Regions from separate parts of the Hymenobacter taeanensis genome, predicted to be linked through region 1. Evidence: riboswitches for the same ligand, from Rfam matches in the RefSeq annotation. Region 1 holds a riboswitch; the other holds the start of a gene.
The links. A riboswitch is a leader RNA that binds a small molecule or an ion and turns the genes downstream of it on or off. The one in region 1 is predicted to bind cobalamin.
Positions count from the first base shown of each region.

Region 1 (9,678 bases):
CTTTGTACCTGGTTACTGATGAGGCAGCCGGCCACATTAGCGGGGGCTTTTTTGCGAAGCAGAAAGCCGTGGCCGTGAAGCACCCTTTCACCACTCCCACCGACGCCCAGCAACTTTGGGAACAGACAGAAGCATTAGTAGAGCAGAATTTCCTGGATTAATTCACCAGGTTTCCATCGTGCAGTTATATTTCAGCATCTATCTCATTCTAGCCTGTTTATCCGATGATTATAGCTTGGTCTATATTCAACCTGCTGCTTGTACTGCTATTCCTCTACGCTTGCTGGCGCGTAGGCCGTTTTCTGAAGAGCCACGTCGGCACGGCTACAACTATCCCCTTTATGCTAGGCCACTCCTGGAGTGCGCAGGATGGTATACTTAACGTAAAGGACAATGCTTTTCAATACGACGTATCAGTGAAGCATGACTGGTCTGTTTTAGGGACGCAAGTGTACACCAGTATGGAGAACTACACCGGTCAGATGCCTATAAAAGACGAAAACACACTACATTAAAAAAGCCCCGCTCTTATTACAGAGCGGGGCTTTTTACTAGTGGACCAAAGTAGTCTAGTAGCGGTACAGATCCGACTTGAATGGGCCTTCAACTGGTACGTTAATGTACTCAGCCTGCTTAGGCTTCAACTCATCCAGCTCCACGCCAATTTTGGCTAGGTGCAGGCGGGCTACCTTCTCATCGAGGTGCTTGGGCAGAGTGTACACTTTGTTCTCGTACTGGTCAGCATTCTGCCACAGCTCAAGCTGGGCCAGGGTCTGGTTCGTGAACGAGTTCGACATTACGAACGAGGGGTGGCCAGTGGCGCAGCCCAGGTTTACCAAACGGCCTTCGGCGAGGATGATTACCTCTTTGCCATCAATGTTGTAGATGTCAACCTGCGGCTTCACGGTATCTTTGGTGTGGCCGTAATTCTTGTTCAGCCAAGCCATGTCAATCTCATCGTCGAAGTGGCCGATGTTGCAGACAATAGCTTTGTCTTTTAGAGCACGGAACGCTTCTTCGGTGATGATGTCGCAGTTGCCGGTAGCAGTTACCACGATGTCGGCTTCCTTGATAGCGTTGGCCATTTTCTTTACCGCATAGCCATCCATGGCGGCCTGCAGAGCGCAGATAGGGTCGATTTCAGTTACGATAACGCGGGCACCAGCGCCGCGCAACGAGGCAGCAGTGCCTTTCCCGACGTCGCCGTAGCCAGCAACCACGGCAATTTTGCCAGCCATCATCACGTCGGTGGCCCGACGGATAGCGTCAACAGCCGACTCTTTGCAGCCGTACTTGTTGTCGAACTTCGACTTTGTTACCGAATCATTTACGTTGAAGGCAGGCATGGGTAGCGTACCGTTCTTCACCCGGTCGAGGAGGCGCAGCACGCCCGTGGTAGTTTCCTCCGACAGGCCTTTGATGCCAGCAGCCAGTTCCGGGAACTGGTTGAGCACCATGTTGGTCAGGTCGCCGCCGTCGTCGAGAATCATGTTCAGGGGTTCGCGCTTCTCGCCGAAGAACAGCGTCTGCTCGATGCACCAGTTGAACTCCTCCTCGTTCATGCCCTTCCAGGCATATACCGGGATGCCAGCCGCCGCAATAGCCGCCGCCGCGTGATCCTGGGTAGAGAAGATGTTGCAGGAAGACCACGTAACATCAGCCCCCAGCGCAATCAGCGTCTCGATGAGTACTGCCGTTTGAATGGTCATGTGCAGGCAGCCAGCGATGCGCGCGCCTTTCAGCGGCTTCGAATCACCGAACTCCTCGCGCAGCGCCATCAGGCCGGGCATTTCTGCCTCCGCCAAGCGGATTTCCTTGCGGCCCCACTCAGCGAGGCTCATGTCTTTTACTTTATACGGAACGTAGGCCGTGGTCTTGGTCTCAACCATGATGCAGAGAATGTTTGCGAATCAACCGCAAAGGTAACTGATTTGTTAGCCTTTTCCTTCTACAACTGAATTACAAGCACTTAAACGCACATGGCGGGCTTTGGTGTAAGCCCTATCCTTCGCGGAGGCAGGCCAAGGCCTCTAAAGTCAGGAGCGAATAGATTATTGATTAGGTGGGCCAACAGTTCTATCTCTTGCGCCATACGCCATATAGAGTAGCTGAGAATGTCCTCATAATTTGCTGAGTATGCTGAGCGAATTATGGGGAGCCCACACGGGTCACTTGGGGCTTTCAGCCGTAACGAGTTGCGCTAAAATTATTCTTCGACGAATTGCACTTTTTTTTCGATGAGAGGCTTAGGTAGCTGTGGTTTAGCCAACTACATTTGCTCACATGCTTCAATCTATGATGATTCCAAATTTTGGCTCCTTGCGCCGCGCTCTACTCCTATTGCCTCTTGCTTTCGTGACATTTTTCGCTCATGCTCAGCAGAAGCCAGCAACACTTGTCCAGCTTAGCCCAGAAGACCAGGCACGGGGCTTAAATGGGGTGCAGAAAAATTTCTTCTTTGCTACGGGTCTTGACACCCCCAAAGAATCAGATTATCAGAGCGCTGGTTTCTTCGGCCAGAAGCTCCGCCCTTATTTGGCGGGCAACCAGGAGGCGCTCCATGAACTCAACAACTACCGCCGGCAAAAGTGGCTGTTCCTGGCTGAGCGCCTGACGTTTGTAGGCGCCGTAGGCCTCTATGGGCAGCAGGTGCTAGCTGACCCGGAGGTGCAGCAATACCATAACAACACGCAGAAAGCTGCGGTAGGCCTAGCAGCCGTAAGTCTGCTTTCGAATATTTTCATCTCGCGCCACACCAATGAGCACTTCCAGCGTGCCGTAGATGCGCACAATGCCGGCCTGCCCGCTGCCCGCACTGGAGCCTTGCAGTTATTGCGCCCAAGTACCGTAGGCCTCACAGCTAGCCGGTGGGGCCAGCCGCAGGTTGCGCTGAGCTGGAACCTGCGCTAGCGCTGCTGGCGTTACGTATTCAGATAGTTTTTTTGGAGGAATCCGGCAACTAGCTTCCAGCTTCTGGGGGTCAGTTGCCGGATTCCTCCTTACGTTTGGTAAACCTTTCTGCTTTAGTTGCTGACTAAGGCTAGTGTTTTTTCGTAGGAACCCTACATGGAATACCCGCTGCCGGCAGCGGCCCGGCAATACGTTGCCGAGCATCTGCACGACGACCCCGCCCAACTGGCGCTGCAGGCCCGCCGATACCCAGGCCTCCCCGTTCCGGACCTCGTGCGCCAGATTCAGGCGCGCCAGAAAGCCCGGGCTAAGCTGCCCACTTGGGCCGAAAACCCTGACCTGATTTTTCCGCCTACCCTCTCGGTGGAGCAGGCTTCCTCGGCCCGCACGGCAGCTTATAAAGCCAGCCTGGTACAAGGCCAACGCCTTGCTGATCTTACGGGAGGCTTTGGGGTTGATGCCGCCCACTTTGCGGCCACCATACCAGAGGTGCATTATGTGGAGCGCAACGCAGCGCTGGCCGACGTAGTGCGCTACAATTTGCAGCAGCTGGGCATTGAAAACGTGCAGTGCCACAACGAGGATGCTGTGCACTTCCTGCGCAATACGCCCGAGCACTTCGACTGGCTGTACCTCGACCCCGCCCGGCGCGACACGGCAGCCCGCAAGATTTTCCGGTTGCAGGATTGTGAGCCCGATGTGTTACGCATACTACCACTGCTGCTGCAAAAGAGCCGGAGTGTACTGCTCAAGACCTCGCCCATGCTCGATATTGAGCAGGCCCTCCAGGAGCTACGCCACGTGCGCCGCCTGTGGGTACTGGCCGTAGATAATGAATGCAAAGAGGTGCTGTACGAATTAGGCCCGGAACCTGCCGTTGACCCCGAGCGCTTCACGGTAAATCTGCTCCGTAATGGCCAGCAGCAGGAGTTCCGCCTGAACCGGGCCCGTGAAGGTCGCGCCATTGCCCGCTACGCCCTGCCTCAGCAATACCTCTATGAGCCCAATGTGGCGGTGCTAAAGGCGGGTGGTTTCCGCAGCGTAGGTACAGCCTTTGAGATGCTGAAGCTGCATCAGCACAGCCACCTCTACACCTCCGATATTCTGCGCCCTGAATTCCCAGGCCGCATTTTCCGGATTAAAGCTACGGAGCGGTACGATGCCGCTGCCCTGCGTGCGCACCTGGGGCCCGATGTCCGGGCCCACGTGACCACCCGTAACTTCCCCGACACCGTAGCCGAGTTCCGCCACCGGACCGGCATCCGCGAGGGCGGCGACTTGTACCTATTTGCTACCACCAACTTGGAAGGCAAATTGATGGTACTGGTGTGTGAGAAACTATGACACGGTGGTTGAGCGAAATGGTCTAGGCCAGTTACTGCCGGCAGAGCCAAGTAATCCCTCCTTTCGCCTTCCTCAAGCCTCGACCTACGCAAAAGCCCTTACTTCCGTGCTGGAGGTAAGGGCTTTTCTATTTTCAAGGTTCGTGCAGCAACGAAGGAAGGATTGCTTCGTCGTACCTCCTCGCAATGACACGGCACAAATTCACCATTTCACCTTATCACTTCGCCGGGCTTACCCATTTACTGCCTTGTAGGCGGAAGCGCCAGGGTAGAGAAACATCGTCGCCGGCGTAATCAATGCCTACTCTAGGTGAGGCAATAATGTCGTCGGAGGCCACTTCCTCGTTTAGGTCCTCCATCCAGATTAGGTCACCAGTAAGGTCGGTGCCATAATGGGCGGTAGTGATACCGAGGGCTTGGGTGAGTAGGCCAGGGCCAGCGGTGAGGTTACGTTGCACTGCGGTTAGGTTGCGGCGCAGCAGCATTTCTGGGATTCCCTCGGTGGGCTCTAAGCCTCTTATCAGCACGGCATCAGCTTTGCCGGCCTCGTTGGTGATGATGTTGAAGAGGACGTAACGGCCGTAAATGAGGTAGGTGTAGGCCACTCCGCCGGGCTCATACATGACTTTGGTGCGGGCGGTGTAGCGGCCAAGGTGCGAGTGGCAGGCCTGGTCGTTAATGTGGGCATAGGCTTCCGTTTCTACGATACGCCCGCCGGTCAGTACCCCATTAATGTGGGTGAACAGGTACTTCCCAATCAACTCACGGGCAATTTCTACAGGGCTGGAGCGGCGGTAAAAGTCGAGGGGAATCTTCATAAAGGAATTACATAAACAACACTCCGCAACCCATGCTGGTAGCTGCGGAAGCCGCTGGCTGCACGGCATCAAACAAACTTCGGATACGGATGAGTCGAAGCTTAGGCCACTTTGTCTATCTTTGCGGCCGTAAAGGTGGCCAGACCCTAATTGCAGGGCGAGGCTTAAAAGGGAATCCGGTTCAATGCCGGAGCTGTCCCCGCAACTGTACGCTTCACTTACCCAGGCGGTCATTCCCCCTGCCACTGTTTCGATGAAAGCAGCTGCGCTCTGCAGCTGCCGGAGAAATGGGAAGGCGACCGACCCGAAGCAAGCCAGGAGACCTGCCTTTACGTTTCCCATGTTCAGCGCCTTCGGAGGAAGGGCGGAGAATGATTGCAGTAAGCGGCCTTCGGGCAGCTTGAATTCCCTGTATTCGGCCTCGGCTTCGGTAGAGTATTCCGGTTTCGGAAAACAGTACCAGAAGTTTTGAACTGAACTTTCCTACCCCGGAAATTTTGGTTCGGATGTTTGAGTTTTGTGCGCCCCTCCTACACTTGCTCCGCTTGGCACGGACGGGGCGAAGCTATGCGCTACTCACTACTGGTTGGCTGATGGCCAGTACGGCAGCGGCTCAAAATAAGCCGGGCTTTTCGCTTGATTCGGTGCAGGCCTTGCCCTCAGTGCGGGTGCAGGCAGTACGGCCCAGCAGGTTTGCAGTGGGCAGCCGGGTTACGTCGGTGTTAGACTCGGGGGCAGTGCTACCTACGGGCGCCACCCTGGCGGAAGCCCTGGCCTCCCGCACGGCCTTATACCTGAAAGAGTACGGGCCGGGGCAGCTGGCTTCCATCTCTATTCGAGGCACATCGGCTCAACATACCGCGGTGCTGTGGAACGGCTTTAACGTGATGCTGCCCACGCTAGGCCAGTCGGATTTTGCGCTGCTGCCGCTGAGTGGTAACACCCGTGCCGAGGTACAGCACGGGCCTGCTGGCGCTACCTATGGCACCGGCGCGGTGGGTGGTACAGTGCTGCTATCGTCGCCGGTGGTGTGGGGCGCGGGGCTACGCGGCACTGTGCAGACGGATGCCGGCAGCTATGGCCTGCGGGCCGGCAGTGCCGAGGGCAGCTTCAGCAACCAGCGCATTTCGGTGCGCACCGCCGCCTCCTACCGCACCGCCGACAACGATTTCCCCTACTCTACCCCAGGCACAACAGGCCTAGTGCGGCAACGGCAAGCAAACGCTGCGCTGCATCAATGGAGCGTAGCCCAAGATGTAACACTGCGCGTAGGCCAGCAGGGCGAGATCCAGGCCTCGGCGTGGCTGACAGATGCCGACCGCCAGATTCAGCCGGCTATTGGCTCAGCCAACACCCACGCCCAAGAGTGGGACCAAAGCCGCCGCTTGCTGGCCGGGTACCGGCACGTTACGAGCCAGCAGGAGACGGGGGTGCGAGTGGCCTGGTTTGAGGATGTGCTCAACTACCGCAACGAGGCCACCGTGAGCAACTCCAGGGTGCGCACCACTCAAGCCCAGGCCGACCATACCATCAACTTCGGCAGCCGGGCCAGCGTGCGGGGTGGCCTAGAAGCCCAGCATTTTGCCGTAACCCCCGAGCTGTACCGCCGCCCGGTAACCGAAAATCGGTATGCGGGCTATGTGCTGCTGCGCTACGACCCACGCCCTGCGTTGCACCTCTCAGCCAATGTGAGACAGGCAGTGCTGCCCGGCCGGCGGGTGCCGCTTACCCCTACGCTGGGCGCTGAGTGGCAGGTCTGGCAAACCAGCCACCAGCAGCTTACGCTTAAGGCCAGCACCTCCCGCAGCTACCGGGCACCCACCCTCAACGAGCGGTTCTGGCCCCAGGGCGGCGACCCCAACCTGCTGCCGGAAAGTGGCTTTGGCTACGAGGGTGGCCTACTGCACACGGTGAAACCCACAACTCAACTCACGCTCGTTTCTGAGCTGACGGGGTATCACCAGTTGGTAAATAACTGGGTGGAGTGGACCTCTGACCCGCGCACCAACTTCACTACCCCGCGTAACCTGCGGCAGGTACGGGCCCAGGGCCTGGAGGCCAGCTCACAGGCGCAGTGGCAACCGGGAGCGTATCGCTTGAGCGCGCGCGCCAGCTATGCCCTCACCCAGTCAGAGAAAACCAAGGGAGATGCCGCTGACCAGCTGGCGGCGGGCAAGCAACTGGCCTACGTGCCCCTGCACAGCGCGGCGCTAACCACGGAGCATGGCTGGCACGGGTGGCAGCTCACCACGGCGCTGCGCTACACCGGCTACCGCTACCTCTACTCCGGCAATGGGCGCTACCTGCCTTCCTACCTACTGCTGAATGCCACGCTGGGCTACAAAATCAAGCTTACGCCGGCGCTAGGCCTATTGATAGCCGCGCAGGGCTTCAACCTCACGAATCAGAATTATCAGGTGTATGAAGCACGGGCCATGCCTCCCCGCTGGGGTAGCCTGAGCTTACGCCTGAACTGGCGCTAACACTATTTTCCTTTTCAACTTTCACTCATGCTGCAAGCATATCGCACCACATCTTTTATCAACCGCTTTTTCCTTATTGGGGCCGGTGTACTGGCTCTCACCAGCTGCGACCCAGAGAACGAGGAGGCCAAACCCATCTATAGCCTTAGCAAAGATGGCAGCAATGTATTTGTGCTGAACGAAGGCCAGTATGGCACGCCCAACGGCGAAATCAGCCTGTTCAGCAAAACAGCGCGGGAAGTACGCGACAACAGCGCCTTCCGCACGGTAAACCAGCGCGACCTCGGCGACGTGGTACAATCCATGCTGGTGGTAGGTGAGAGAGGCTACGTGGTACTCAACAACAGCAAGAAAGTACAGGTACTCGACCTTAAAACGCTGCAGGCGCAGGGCGATGCCATAACAGGGTTTGAGCAGCCACGCTACGCCATAGCAGCAGCTACCGATAAAGTGTACGTTACGGAGTGGGTGGCCCTAGGCCAGCCGGGCCGCGTGGCGGTGCTTGACACCCGCACCAATAAAATCACCAAAACCATTCCCGTGGGCCGTCAGCCGGAGCAGTTACTGCTGGCCAATGGCAAAGTGTATGTTGCTAACTCTGATGAGAACACCATCTCGGTTATCAACCCCACTACCGATGCCGTAGAAACAACGCTTACGGTGCAAGATGGCCCCAGCAGCATGGTGCTAGACCAGGCCGGCGCCATTTGGGTGCTGTGCGGAGGTATTACCCGCTACGGTGGGGCTCCATCATACCCCGTGCTCTCCTCTACGCCTGCCAACTTAGTGAGGCTAAACACAACTACTCCTGCGGCTTCTGTCACGCTGCCCTTTGCCAAGGGGGGAGCCAGCAGCTTGCGCACTAATGGCGCCAAGAATCAGCTGTATTACCGCTACAGCGGAGCAGTGTACCGCATGAACACCTCAGACCTAACGCTGCCCACTACGCCACTCATCCGTCGGAGCTTCTATGGCCTGGAGGTTGACCCCGCCGACAACACCATTTATGGCTCAATAGCCCCCTATACCTCTACCGGCAAATTTATCCGGTACCAGAGCACTGGCACCGCCATCGACTCTTTCAACGTAGGCCTGCTGCCCAACGGCTTCGTGTTCTACTAAGCTGCTCAGCACCCCAGCTGAGCGGTACAAGTCTTACATACCTGAAACGCGAAATGGCCGGCTCCCTTTGGGGGCCGGTCATTTCGCGTTTATCACCGGTGGTAAAGCCAACGTGCGAGGCTTAGTCAGCCAGTCCGTCGCGGTTATGGTCTTGCGCGTCGCCGGCCGCCTCATACTGCTCACGCCCGGTTGGCCGGTTTTTGTCGGCGGCATTCAACCCAGAGGTAGCTGAGTCAGAAGCCAGGCTATGCCCAGGATCGGGGTCTTTCTGCTTATAGTCGCCGCGCTCTACGTTGGTGTCGCCGTTATCGGTACCGGTGTCGCAGGCGGTGGTAAAAAGGGCCGCGGAAAGCAGTAAACCAGCGGCTACTGAACGAAGGGGGAAGAGGGTTTTCATGGTGCAGGGAAAGGAGGCACAAAAAAGGGAAACTATTCTGCTGTACGGCTGACCTCCTTCGTGGTTTTTCCGTACAACCAGTTCCTTGACGAAACAGCACCGTGGCGAAAGAGTTAGCAGGGGTTATGTCAGGGAACCCGTTCTATTTTTATTGTCCACAATCACAACCATGACTACACGTTACCCGCACTGTTTGCCCCTGCGCGGCGACCCACTCCTGCCATTCCGTAAAACGCCCCACAACCAATATATTTGCCGCCCCCCTTTGGGCTGCTTATGAACCGTACCCCTACCTGGTCTGTTACCTACAAACCGCTTCTGCGGCGGGCCGCCACGTTAGCAGCTATCAGCTTAGGGCTGGCGCTGGTATTAGTGGCCTATCTGTTTGGCGTACAAGACCATTTCTTCGGCCGCCTGTTTGGCGCATTTTTCGTATTTTTCTGGCTGTTGGCTGTTACGTTTCTGGGCATAGTGCCCTTCGTGACGTGGGCAGCCGCCAGCTGGTTCGGGAAAGCCTGGACCGAGGCTCCGCCGGCCCCTACTCGGCGCCCTCGCTCAAGTGCTGCCCCTTCCTCCACTCGTAAACCTACGCGGACCGCTACGCG
Region 1 is NZ_CP053538.1:963,688-973,365, forward strand. It holds gene HMJ29_RS04170 (SDR family oxidoreductase) at 1-161, shown strand, start outside; gene HMJ29_RS04175 (hypothetical protein) at 225-515, shown strand; gene ahcY (adenosylhomocysteinase) at 570-1,889, opposite strand; gene HMJ29_RS04185 (hypothetical protein) at 2,296-2,910, shown strand; gene HMJ29_RS04190 (class I SAM-dependent methyltransferase) at 3,067-4,254, shown strand; gene HMJ29_RS04195 (DNA-3-methyladenine glycosylase) at 4,472-5,071, opposite strand; cobalamin riboswitch at 5,188-5,416, shown strand; gene HMJ29_RS04200 (TonB-dependent receptor plug domain-containing protein) at 5,665-7,554, shown strand; gene HMJ29_RS04205 (YncE family protein) at 7,582-8,676, shown strand; gene HMJ29_RS04210 (hypothetical protein) at 8,798-9,073, opposite strand; gene HMJ29_RS04215 (hypothetical protein) at 9,350-9,678, shown strand, end outside.

Region 2 (9,678 bases), 1.6 Mb from region 1:
TTGGTGCACCAGCGCATACGAGGCTGCCGGTAGGCCCCCCCGATCTTTGCGGCGGTACTGGGCTTGGTCAATCAGCTCCTGCGGGTGCTCTACGCGCACGCCCAGGGCAAAGGGCTTGGCCTCAATGAGCACCCCACGGCGGTGCAGCAACTCATATATATCACGGGCCGAGTGGCCGGTGGCCAGAATTACGGCATCGGCCTCCAACGCCTCGCCAGTTGCCGTTACTACGCCGCGCAGGTTATTTTGCTCCAGTACCAAATCCGTCACGCGGGTTTCAAACCGCACTTCGCCTCCGGCCTCCCGAATGGTGTCGCGAAGGGCCTGCACCACGTAGGGCAGCTTGTTGGTGCCAATGTGAGGGTGGGCATCAACGAGAATATCGGGGGTGGCGCCGTGCTGCACCAGCAGACGCAGGATGCGGCCTACGTCGCCGCGTTTGGTGGCGCGGGTGTAGAGCTTACCATCAGAATAGGTACCGGCCCCGCCTTCGCCAAAACAGTAGTTAGAGTCACTATCTACGATGTGCTCCTTATTAAGCGCGGCCAGGTCGCGGCGGCGGGTGCGCACATCTTTGCCGCGCTCCAGCACAATGGGTTTAATGCCTAGCTCAATAGCCCGCAAAGCCGCAAACAACCCGGCGGGGCCCGCACCCACAATGAGTACTGAGCGCCGGGCCTGACTTACGTTGGAATAGTGAAACCAGGGACCAAACAGGTTAGCGGGTGGTGGGGTCTGGTAAATATCGGCGCGCAGGCGCACCTGGGGCTGACGGCCACGCGCATCAATGGAGCGCTTGCGCAAGTGCACAAAATCGGCCTGACCGGGCACGAGGCCGGCCGCGTTGAGGAGGGCGCGGTAGCGCGCCATTTCATCGTAGGCCACTTCGGGGGGAAGCAGCACCTCGATTTCCTGGGGTATGGGCATAAAACAGGTGAAAGGGAGTTAGCCTTTGAACCAAAGGGTAAAAAGCAGGGACAAAACTACGAAAATGCCGCCTAGGCCACTCGTATGTTTGAGCAAGCAAAAGCCGGCCCTGCTTGGCAACTGCCGCAACCGCAGAGGCAGTGCGTATGCTGCTAAGCAGGGCCGGCTCTCAAACAGTAGGTTTTGCTAGTCGGTTCCGCTGCCGGTAATGGCCGATTTGCGGGGCCAGAACTTCTCCATGGAATGGTTAAAGCACTCCAGCACCTGAGAACGGACCTCCCCGGAAGGATGACGTAGTAAGTGGCCCAGCAGGTGGCGGTACATCTCCGTCGTAACTTCCAGGCCCTTGGCGCTTACCAGGCCGTGGTGTAACAGGTCGCAGTTGGCAGCCACAGAATTTGAGATGGAATCGGTAAGCTCCTCACGAGCTTTATCGGCTTCCTTGAACGACTGTTCCAAACGGGCTTTTTGATTAGGCAAGGTCTGCTCCATTTTCTACTGAGAGGAGAAAATCAGGTGATATGAATAGTTCGATAAACCTACGCTTGTGCCTGAAAGGTTCAGCCAGCGCTTTTTATTCCAAGAAAAAAGGAATGGATAAGGGTACTAGAGGATAACCACTCTGGTTGTAAGCTATTTAAACTGTTGAGTAGGTTCAGGGTGGCCTAGAATAGAAACCGGGCGTTTCTGCTCATCAATGGCTACGAAGGTGAACAAGCCCGAAACGGCCTTGACACGCTCTTCGGAGTACATCTGCTCCACAAACAGCTCTACGCGCACTTGCAGGCTGGTGTTTCCTACGCGGGCCACGCGCCCAATGAGCTCTACCAGCGTGCCGCCAGGTATGGGGTGGGTGAAGTCAACCTTATCTGAGGAGACTGTGACCATTTTGAGGCGGCTGAAGCGGGTGGCCGTGATAAAGGCTACCTCATCCATCATGTGCAGCGTGGTGCCGCCAAAGAGGGTGTCGTAGTGGTTGGTGGTGTTCGGGAATACCGCTTTAAAGATGCGGGTTTCGGCTCGGCTGATTTTTTCGTCTAGTGAAGACATAGGTAGAGGAGGAGGTGGTAAAGAGAAAACTCGCTCTGCCGGCCGCTTCTGCGGCCCTTTTTGCAACCTTCTCATTGCCGGCTACCTGGCCTACGCACATACTGCCCTTCGCCCGGCTATACTAGCCGGAAGGAGAGGGTCACAGCCCGCAGCAGCACCCGACAAGGACCTGGTTCGCGCAGGAGCCTCATCATTAAGAGCGGCGGGCAGGTCTCCTGACTTGTAACATGCTTTCCGCCCTTCTCGCCTTTATATGGGCAATGGGCCGTAGTTGGAAAGCACTGGCTGATGGTTACTTACAGTAGCGCGTCTGTCCGGGAGTTGCACCCGGTTCCCTTTTCATTCTGGCCGAAGCCAAACACCTGCCGCTCGTCTGACTGGAATAAGCAGACAAAGAACTATGGGCCAAAGGTAGCAGAATGCATCAGTGTCACTCCGAACGCGGTGAGGAATCTACTACTTGGCCGTAGGACGGATGTATGCACAACTTAAAACAGAACGCGAGCTAGTCACTCGCATCTAGAAGATACCTCAGATTCCTCACCTTCGGCTCGTAATGACAGCTGTGGCGTTAGTTCATGCTATTTTGCGGCTGTTCCCTTCCCCCTTCAATACTGGCCTATGGCACCCTCTACTACTCCCGCGCCGCGCACCATGGCCTCCCGTATTCGCTCCATCTTCAGCGGCTCGGTGGGCAACCTGGTAGAGTGGTACGACTGGTACGTGTACTCAGCCTTTGCCTTGTACTTTGCCCCGGCCTTCTTTCCTAAGGGCGACCTTACGGCCCAGCTGCTCAACTCGGCAGCCATTTTTGCGGTCGGCTTTCTGATGCGGCCCCTGGGCGGCTGGCTGATGGGTATTTACGCCGACCGGCACGGGCGGAAAGCAGCATTGCTGCTCTCGGTGCTGCTGATGTGTGGAGGCTCATTGCTGATTGCTCTTACGCCTTCGTATGGGCAAATTGGCGTGGCAGCACCCGTGCTCCTCGTAATAGCGCGCCTGCTGCAGGGCCTGAGCGTAGGCGGGGAATACGGCACCTCGGCTACGTACCTGAGCGAAATGGCTGATCAGCGTAACCGGGGGTTCTTCTCAAGCTTTCAGTACGTGACCCTGATTGCCGGGCAGTTGCTGGCGCTGCTGGTACAGCTAGGCCTACAGGCCGTGCTGAGCACCGAGGAGCTGTATGCCTGGGGTTGGCGCGTGCCGTTTGCCATTGGGGCGGGAGCAGCACTGGTAGCCCTGTACCTGCGCCGCACCATGGAAGAAACCGATGCCTTCACCAAGCAGACCAGCACCAGTACCGCTCAACCCAGCAAGCTCACACTGCTGCTAAGCTACCCGCGGGAGATACTTACGGTCGTGGGCCTGACACTGGGCGGCACGGTGGTTTTTTACACATTTACCACGTACGCGCAGAAGTTTTTGGTGAATACGGCCGGGTTTAGCAAGGCCGAGGCTACTATGGTATCGTTTGCGGCGCTGGGGGTAGCCATGCTGCTGCAGCCCGTGCTGGGCGCCATCTCCGACCGCGTAGGGCGGCGGCCGGTCCTCCTGTTCTTTGGGTTTGGAGCTACGCTCGGCACGTATCCGCTGCTCACGGCGCTAGGCCACTCGGCCGGGCCCGGTGCCGCGTTTGGGCTGCTGGTGCTGGCCTTGTTCATTGTGAGTGGGTATACCTCCATTAATGCGGTAGTGAAAGCCGAGCTGTTCCCCACGGAAATCAGGGCGTTGGGGGTGGGGCTACCGTATGCGCTTACCGTGGCAATTTTTGGCGGGTCGGCGGAGTATGTGGCGCTGCTGGCCAAAGACCGGGGCGTGGAAACCTGGTTTTACTGGTATGTAACGGCCTGTGCGGCCATCTCGCTGCTGGTATACCTGCGCATGAGCGATACCCGCGACACCTCCCGGATGCGAGAAGACTAACCTAGTACCAGTGGGCTAAGTGGGACCGAAGTGGTGTAGGCTAATCAAGTGAGAAAAGTATAGGCAACCTATTGAACCCTGGCGTTGTCCATTGGCTTGTCAAGTACCTGTTTTTAACCTCAGGCGTGCTGCTGTGAAAACAAAGTGCGTAAGTTGAGCTTTCTGTTCCAGTGTTCTCTCCTAAACCCCCCTTCATCAGTATGCGTACCCTCACCCCAAAATTCCTCTTTCTGTTCCTGTGCACCTTTCTGCTGGCGGCTACTTCCTTCGCGCAAGGCACCATGACCACAAAGGCTCCCGAGGATAAATCGAAGCGCCCCAGCCCGCCCGCAACCGTAACGGGCACTGCGCCCGGCGGAGTGGCCTACACCATTGACTACAGCCGCCCTTCGGTGAAAGGCCGCAAAATATTCGGTGGGCTGGAGCAGTATGGCAAAGTATGGCGCACTGGTGCCAACGAGGCTACTACGTTTGAAGTAAAACAGCCCGTAAAAATCAACGGCCAGGCCCTGCCAGCTGGCAAGTATGCGCTGTTTACCATCCCCGGCGAGCAGGAGTGGACCATTATCTTCAACAAGACGGCCAATCAGTGGGGTGCTTATGAGTACAAACAAGAGCAGGATGCCCTGCGTGTAACCGTAAAACCCAGCAAAACCCCTTCGCTGGTAGAGCAGTTCACCATTTCTTCCGATAAGAAAGGCAACGTAACTATGGCTTGGGAAAACACGCAGGCCAGCTTCACCGTGAGCAAGTAACAGCCCTAGGCCACTCAACAAAACGGCCCCCGTTCTTACTCAGCTGAGTAGGAGCGGGGGCCGTTCTGGTTATATCGGGTTAACTACATCAGAGTTAATTCACTCTTTTTTATCATTGAAAGTTACTGGTGCTGCCTCAAGTCCCAGCTTGGTCAGATATACCACCACGAACCAAAAATGAGGTTCATATTTGTTTCCACCAAAGTATCCCAGAAGCTCACCCTGTTTTACCTGTTGACCGACTTGTACAACGGCGCTGTTCTGCGTAATATTCTCGTACCTGCCTTGAGTGCCATCAGCATGGTAAACTAAAATCACGTTTCCGTTTTTGCGTACAAGTGCGTTTTTCTTGTCGTGGCGAACAAAGGCAACAATACCTTCCCGTGCTGCCACAATGGGAGTACCCACCGGAAGAGCAAATGGGTATTGATTCCGCAATTGCCGTCTGATCTTGATGGTATCTGTCTGGACCCGAAAGGGCAGTGCGTATACAAGGCTACTGTCGGGAGCGTGGCCGGTATAGACGCCCGGATCAATATTGTAAGTATAGCGGTAATAAGGGTCTAAGGCTTCTGGAACAAAGACCGTTAGCAACTGGGGGGATTCGGCTGGCGGCAAGGCAATTCTAGCAGGTAACGCAACGGTGCTGTGCATCAGTACTAGCTTCGCTTCTAAGAGAACAGATACTGGTACCACCCCGTGGTTCTCTCCCATAATCGACACAGTACCATTCTCGTTTTTTACCTGATATATCTTGTAGAGAGCGGCTTGGCATAGTGCCGGGATGCGTATAAACACGAGTAGACTGATGCCTAGAGCGAATGCTAGAAATTTGGGCATAGTTGAGTTTCTGTAGTATAAACGGATAGTATAGCCGATAAAATAATGGCTTATCGAGGCCGAACTAAACGGCTGCCTGTACGGAAAGTAACCGGTATGGCTTCTGATTCGGTGGCTCCTGAATGCTCCACAGAAAACCATAAATAAGGGTTTTGCTTCCTGTGCCCAAAGTAAGCAATGAGTTCACCTTGCTTTACCCATTGGCCAACCTGAACGGTTGCACTCCCTGTTTTAATATTTTCATAACAAGCATGAGTGCCATCGTTGTGGTAAACGTAAATCAAGTTACTATTTATGGCCGTACTATTCCGTTGACCATAATGTATAGCGGCTACAACCCCTTCGCGGGCGGCGAGTACAGGAGCATTTTCATGTAACCGGAAGGTATAAAGGTACTGGTTATCGGCTCGTCCTATCGTTAGAGAGTCGATGGCAGTGTTGCATGGAAGTGCATACACGGCGCTGGTATCCGGAGCTAGGCCAGTATAGGCCCCTAAGTCGAAATGGTAGGTATAGTTATAGTGGGATCCTGCACCTGTAGGAGTGAAAATGGCCAGTAGCTGCGGTTGCTCTGCAGGCGCCAATACAACTCTAGCGGGCAGTGGAGTGCTGCTCTGCATGTGCGTTAGCGTAGCCTCAAGCAGTACGGAATAAGGCACAACTTCCTGGTTTATCCCGAAAATGGCCACTCTACCATCTGTTTGTTCAACTTTGTAAACACGATGTAAACGTGTTTGACCGTAAGCCGATCCACACAAACACCATAATATGCTGGTGACTACAGTGATTAATACAGGTTTAAGCACGAACTAGGTAGGGCTAAGAGTAAATAAACATACTTTACTTTCTAACCGTCGTAGGCCACTTCCTCACCTAGCACGCTTTCTACCCAGCCTTTGCCCCAGTCCTCTAGCTCCTGCGGGCTCCAGATTTGGGGGTAGAAGATGCGGCGCTGGAACTTGGGCGGTAAGTATTTGCGCCAGTTGGTGCCGCCGGTAGCCGCAATGGCATCGGGGTGGCGTTCCAGGTAGCGCACCGCTGACTTGTAGTGCATCAGGGGCCAGTTAACGTTCACGTTTACATCCAGCTGCCGGAGTTGCCGGAGCAGGCGCGGGTGCTGGCGGTCTTCCTCGGGAAGGCGCTGTACCACGGCCCACAGGTTGCGGTCCTGAAAGTGGCGGGCGTGCTCCATGAGCTGCGCCGTGTATTTCTCCTCAAACTGCACCAGCGTGAGGGCTTTAGCGCCGGTATCTTCTACGGTAGCACCCGATTTCCAGTAAATGCAGCCCAGCAACTCGTCGTGGGCGGCGGCCTCGCCGAGCAGGCGGCGGCGCTCTTCGGGCACTAAGTTGGATAACGCCGTGCTGGCTAGCTCAATCATGCGGTACTGCACACTCTGAAACCCCGAGGCCGGCATCAGGCTCATCCGGAACTGCAGAAACTGCTGCTTGTCCATGCCATCCACCATCACATCAAACGAGTCAATCAGGTTCTCAAAGTAGCGGTTTACGCGGCCCACGCGTAGCACTACTTCCTGTAGCGTAGGCTCGCCCAGGTCGCCGAGCTGCTCGTACTCACACAGGCAGAGCTTGAAGTACAACTCCGTGATTTGGTGGTACATGATAAATATACGCTCATCCGGAATCTTGGTCAGGGGCTGCTGCAGGGAGAGCAGCGTATCCAGCTTAATATAGTCCCAGTAATTAACGTAGTCGGCGTAATAGAGGCCTTCCAGGTAAGCGGCCAGGTCTTGGCCATCGGCGGCATATTTGGTTTGGAGGCGGCGCAGCTGTTGCCAGACCTCCGGCGAAAATTCTTCCTCGGGGGTGGTCATAAGAGTAATTGCGGAAAGGAGGGAAAGGAAATGCGGGGTGGAGCACAAAGAACGAAAAAGCCGCTGAATCATGAACTGCTTGCCCGTTGAGTGTTGCTGAGCAGCATTCAGCAAGCACCTCTGGGTCGGCGCTGAGCCACTCTGGTAGGAACCAAGCTCTTGGAGCAGGGGCTTGAAAAAAAGCGGTTTTGTGTTTCGTAACCATCGATTTAACGGCCTCTGGGAATTGCTGCTGCGCTGAATCGGGTAAACTTCTACCTTTACCACGTTTATGGCCGAAAAAAGCAGCATTTTCGATATGATCGGGCCGGTAATGATCGGGCCGAGTTCTTCGCACACGGCGGGGGTGGTACGCATTGCGCGCGCCGCAATCCGCATTTTGGGCTCTGTGCCCACCCACGCGACCATCACGTTCTACAACTCCTTTGCCCGCACCTACGAAGGGCACGGCTCCGACCGCGCTATTGTGGCCGGCCTGTTGGGCATGCCCACCGATGATGTGCGCATTCGGGAGGCCTTTGACCATGCCAAGGAAGCGGGTTTGCAGTACACGTTTCAAAGTGTCGGCAACGCTTCTACCATGCACCCCAACACCATTAAGCTTCAGCTGCGTGATGAGCGCGCTGGCACCGCCGTTGAGGTTATTGGGCAGAGCCGCGGGGGGGAGTTATTCGCATTGTGGAAGTGGATGGCTTTCCGGCTGATTTTTCAGCCTCTCTGCACACGCTCATTATTGATGCCGATGACGTGCCGGGCTCCATTGCCTTTATTGCCTCAGTCATTGCCCACGATGAGTGCAACATTGCCACCATGTTTGTATCCCGGAAGGGTAAAAACGATGCCGCCCGGCAGTTCATCGAGATTGACTCTGGCCTGCGTGATATAACCCTGGAGTACCTCCGGCAGCTGCGGTGGGTACACCGGGTAACGTACATTCCAACCATTGAGTAAGGCAAGCAAGCTAATGGGTAAAATAGTCTGATTAGAGGCTGAATTGGGGCGGTTCGTTGATTTGCCCCCAGAGTGGCCTGGCGTTCCTATACCTTAGTGGCCTAGGCCACTGGCTACAATTATTTTAACCCTGTTTCCTGTAGGCAGGCAAGCATCACACTGTATGAAGCGTTTCTACTGGTTGTTACCCCTCTCGGCCGGCCTGCTAGCAACTCCGGCTGTAGCCCAGACTACTCCGCCCGCTCAGCCACCCGCGGGTAGCTTAGCGGCCACTGCGCCCACCGGCCCGTTTACCCTGCAACGCGCGATTGATTATGCCCTGCAGAACAACCTCACCGTTCGCCAGCAGCAGCTTACCTCGGAGCTACAGAATGCCACGTTGCGCCAAAGCCGGGCGGCGCTGCTGCCTTCCGCCAACCTATCCGGCACTCAAGCCTGGAACTACGGTACCAGCCTTGACCCCCTGACCAACGATTTCGTTAGTCAGACTATTCGGTCCAACAATTTCTCGGCAAATACCCAGGTAACGCTGTTTTCGGGCTTTCAGCTGCGCAACACCGTCAAGCGCAATGCCCTCGACTCGGAGGCCAGCAGCTTGGATATTGAGAAGTCGCGCAATGATCTGGCCCTAAACGTAGCCTCCGCCTTTTTGCAGCTGGTGCTGGCTGAGGAGCTGGTGCGTACCAATGAGGTGCGCGTAAACAGCACCGTGCAGCAGGTAGAGCGCACGCAAAAGCTGCTGAAGGCAGGCGCCATACCCGAAAGCAACCTGCTCGACATTCAGGCGCAGCAGGCCTCCGATGAGGTTAACCTGATTACCTCGCAGAACCAGCGTGATCTGGCCCGGCTTACGCTCGCCCAACTACTCAACCTGCCCTCACCCACAGGCCTAGCGATTGATGTGCCCGTGCTGGCCGATCCTGATGATCAGCCCCTGGTGGAGGCCGACCCCGATGGCACATTCCAAACGGCGCAGGGCCTGCTACCAGAAATCAAGGCTGCCGAGTTGCGCGTGCGCTCTGCTCAACGCAGCCTGGATATTGCCCGCGGAGGGTACTATCCGCGTCTGGCCTTCGGAGCTGGTATTTTCACTGGTTTCTCTTCGTCTCGCCTGGCTCGCGTATTCAACGGCGACTCAACCTCGGCCGTGCAGGTGCCCGTATTTCAATCAGGGCTAGGAGGACAGCCCATTCCATCACAGTATTTCCTGCTGCAGCCTAAGCAGGCTATTCCGGAGCTGCTGCCCTCCAGGTTTTCTCAGCAGCTGAAAGACAACCTGGGTAAGAGCCTGCAGTTCTCCTTGCAGGTTCCCATTCTCAATGGCCTCCAGACGCGAACGAGCGTGCAGCGGGCCCAGATAAACATTCAGCAACAGGAGCTGCGAGCTGAACAGGCTCG
Region 2 is NZ_CP053538.1:4,241,563-4,251,240, reverse strand. It holds gene HMJ29_RS17820 (NAD(P)/FAD-dependent oxidoreductase) at 1-927, opposite strand, end outside; gene HMJ29_RS17815 (hypothetical protein) at 1,114-1,419, opposite strand; gene HMJ29_RS17810 (acyl-CoA thioesterase) at 1,561-1,977, opposite strand; cobalamin riboswitch at 2,166-2,358, opposite strand; gene HMJ29_RS17805 (MFS transporter) at 2,599-3,900, shown strand; gene HMJ29_RS17800 (DUF2911 domain-containing protein) at 4,101-4,655, shown strand; gene HMJ29_RS17795 (M23 family metallopeptidase) at 4,755-5,495, opposite strand; gene HMJ29_RS17790 (peptidoglycan DD-metalloendopeptidase family protein) at 5,546-6,301, opposite strand; gene HMJ29_RS17785 (tryptophan 2,3-dioxygenase family protein) at 6,343-7,329, opposite strand; partial or broken gene sdaAB (L-serine ammonia-lyase, iron-sulfur-dependent subunit beta) at 7,601-8,280, shown strand; gene HMJ29_RS17775 (TolC family protein) at 8,444-9,678, shown strand, end outside.
Region 2: another riboswitch for cobalamin. It lies ahead of HMJ29_RS17810 (acyl-CoA thioesterase); the one in region 1 lies ahead of HMJ29_RS04200 (TonB-dependent receptor plug domain-containing protein).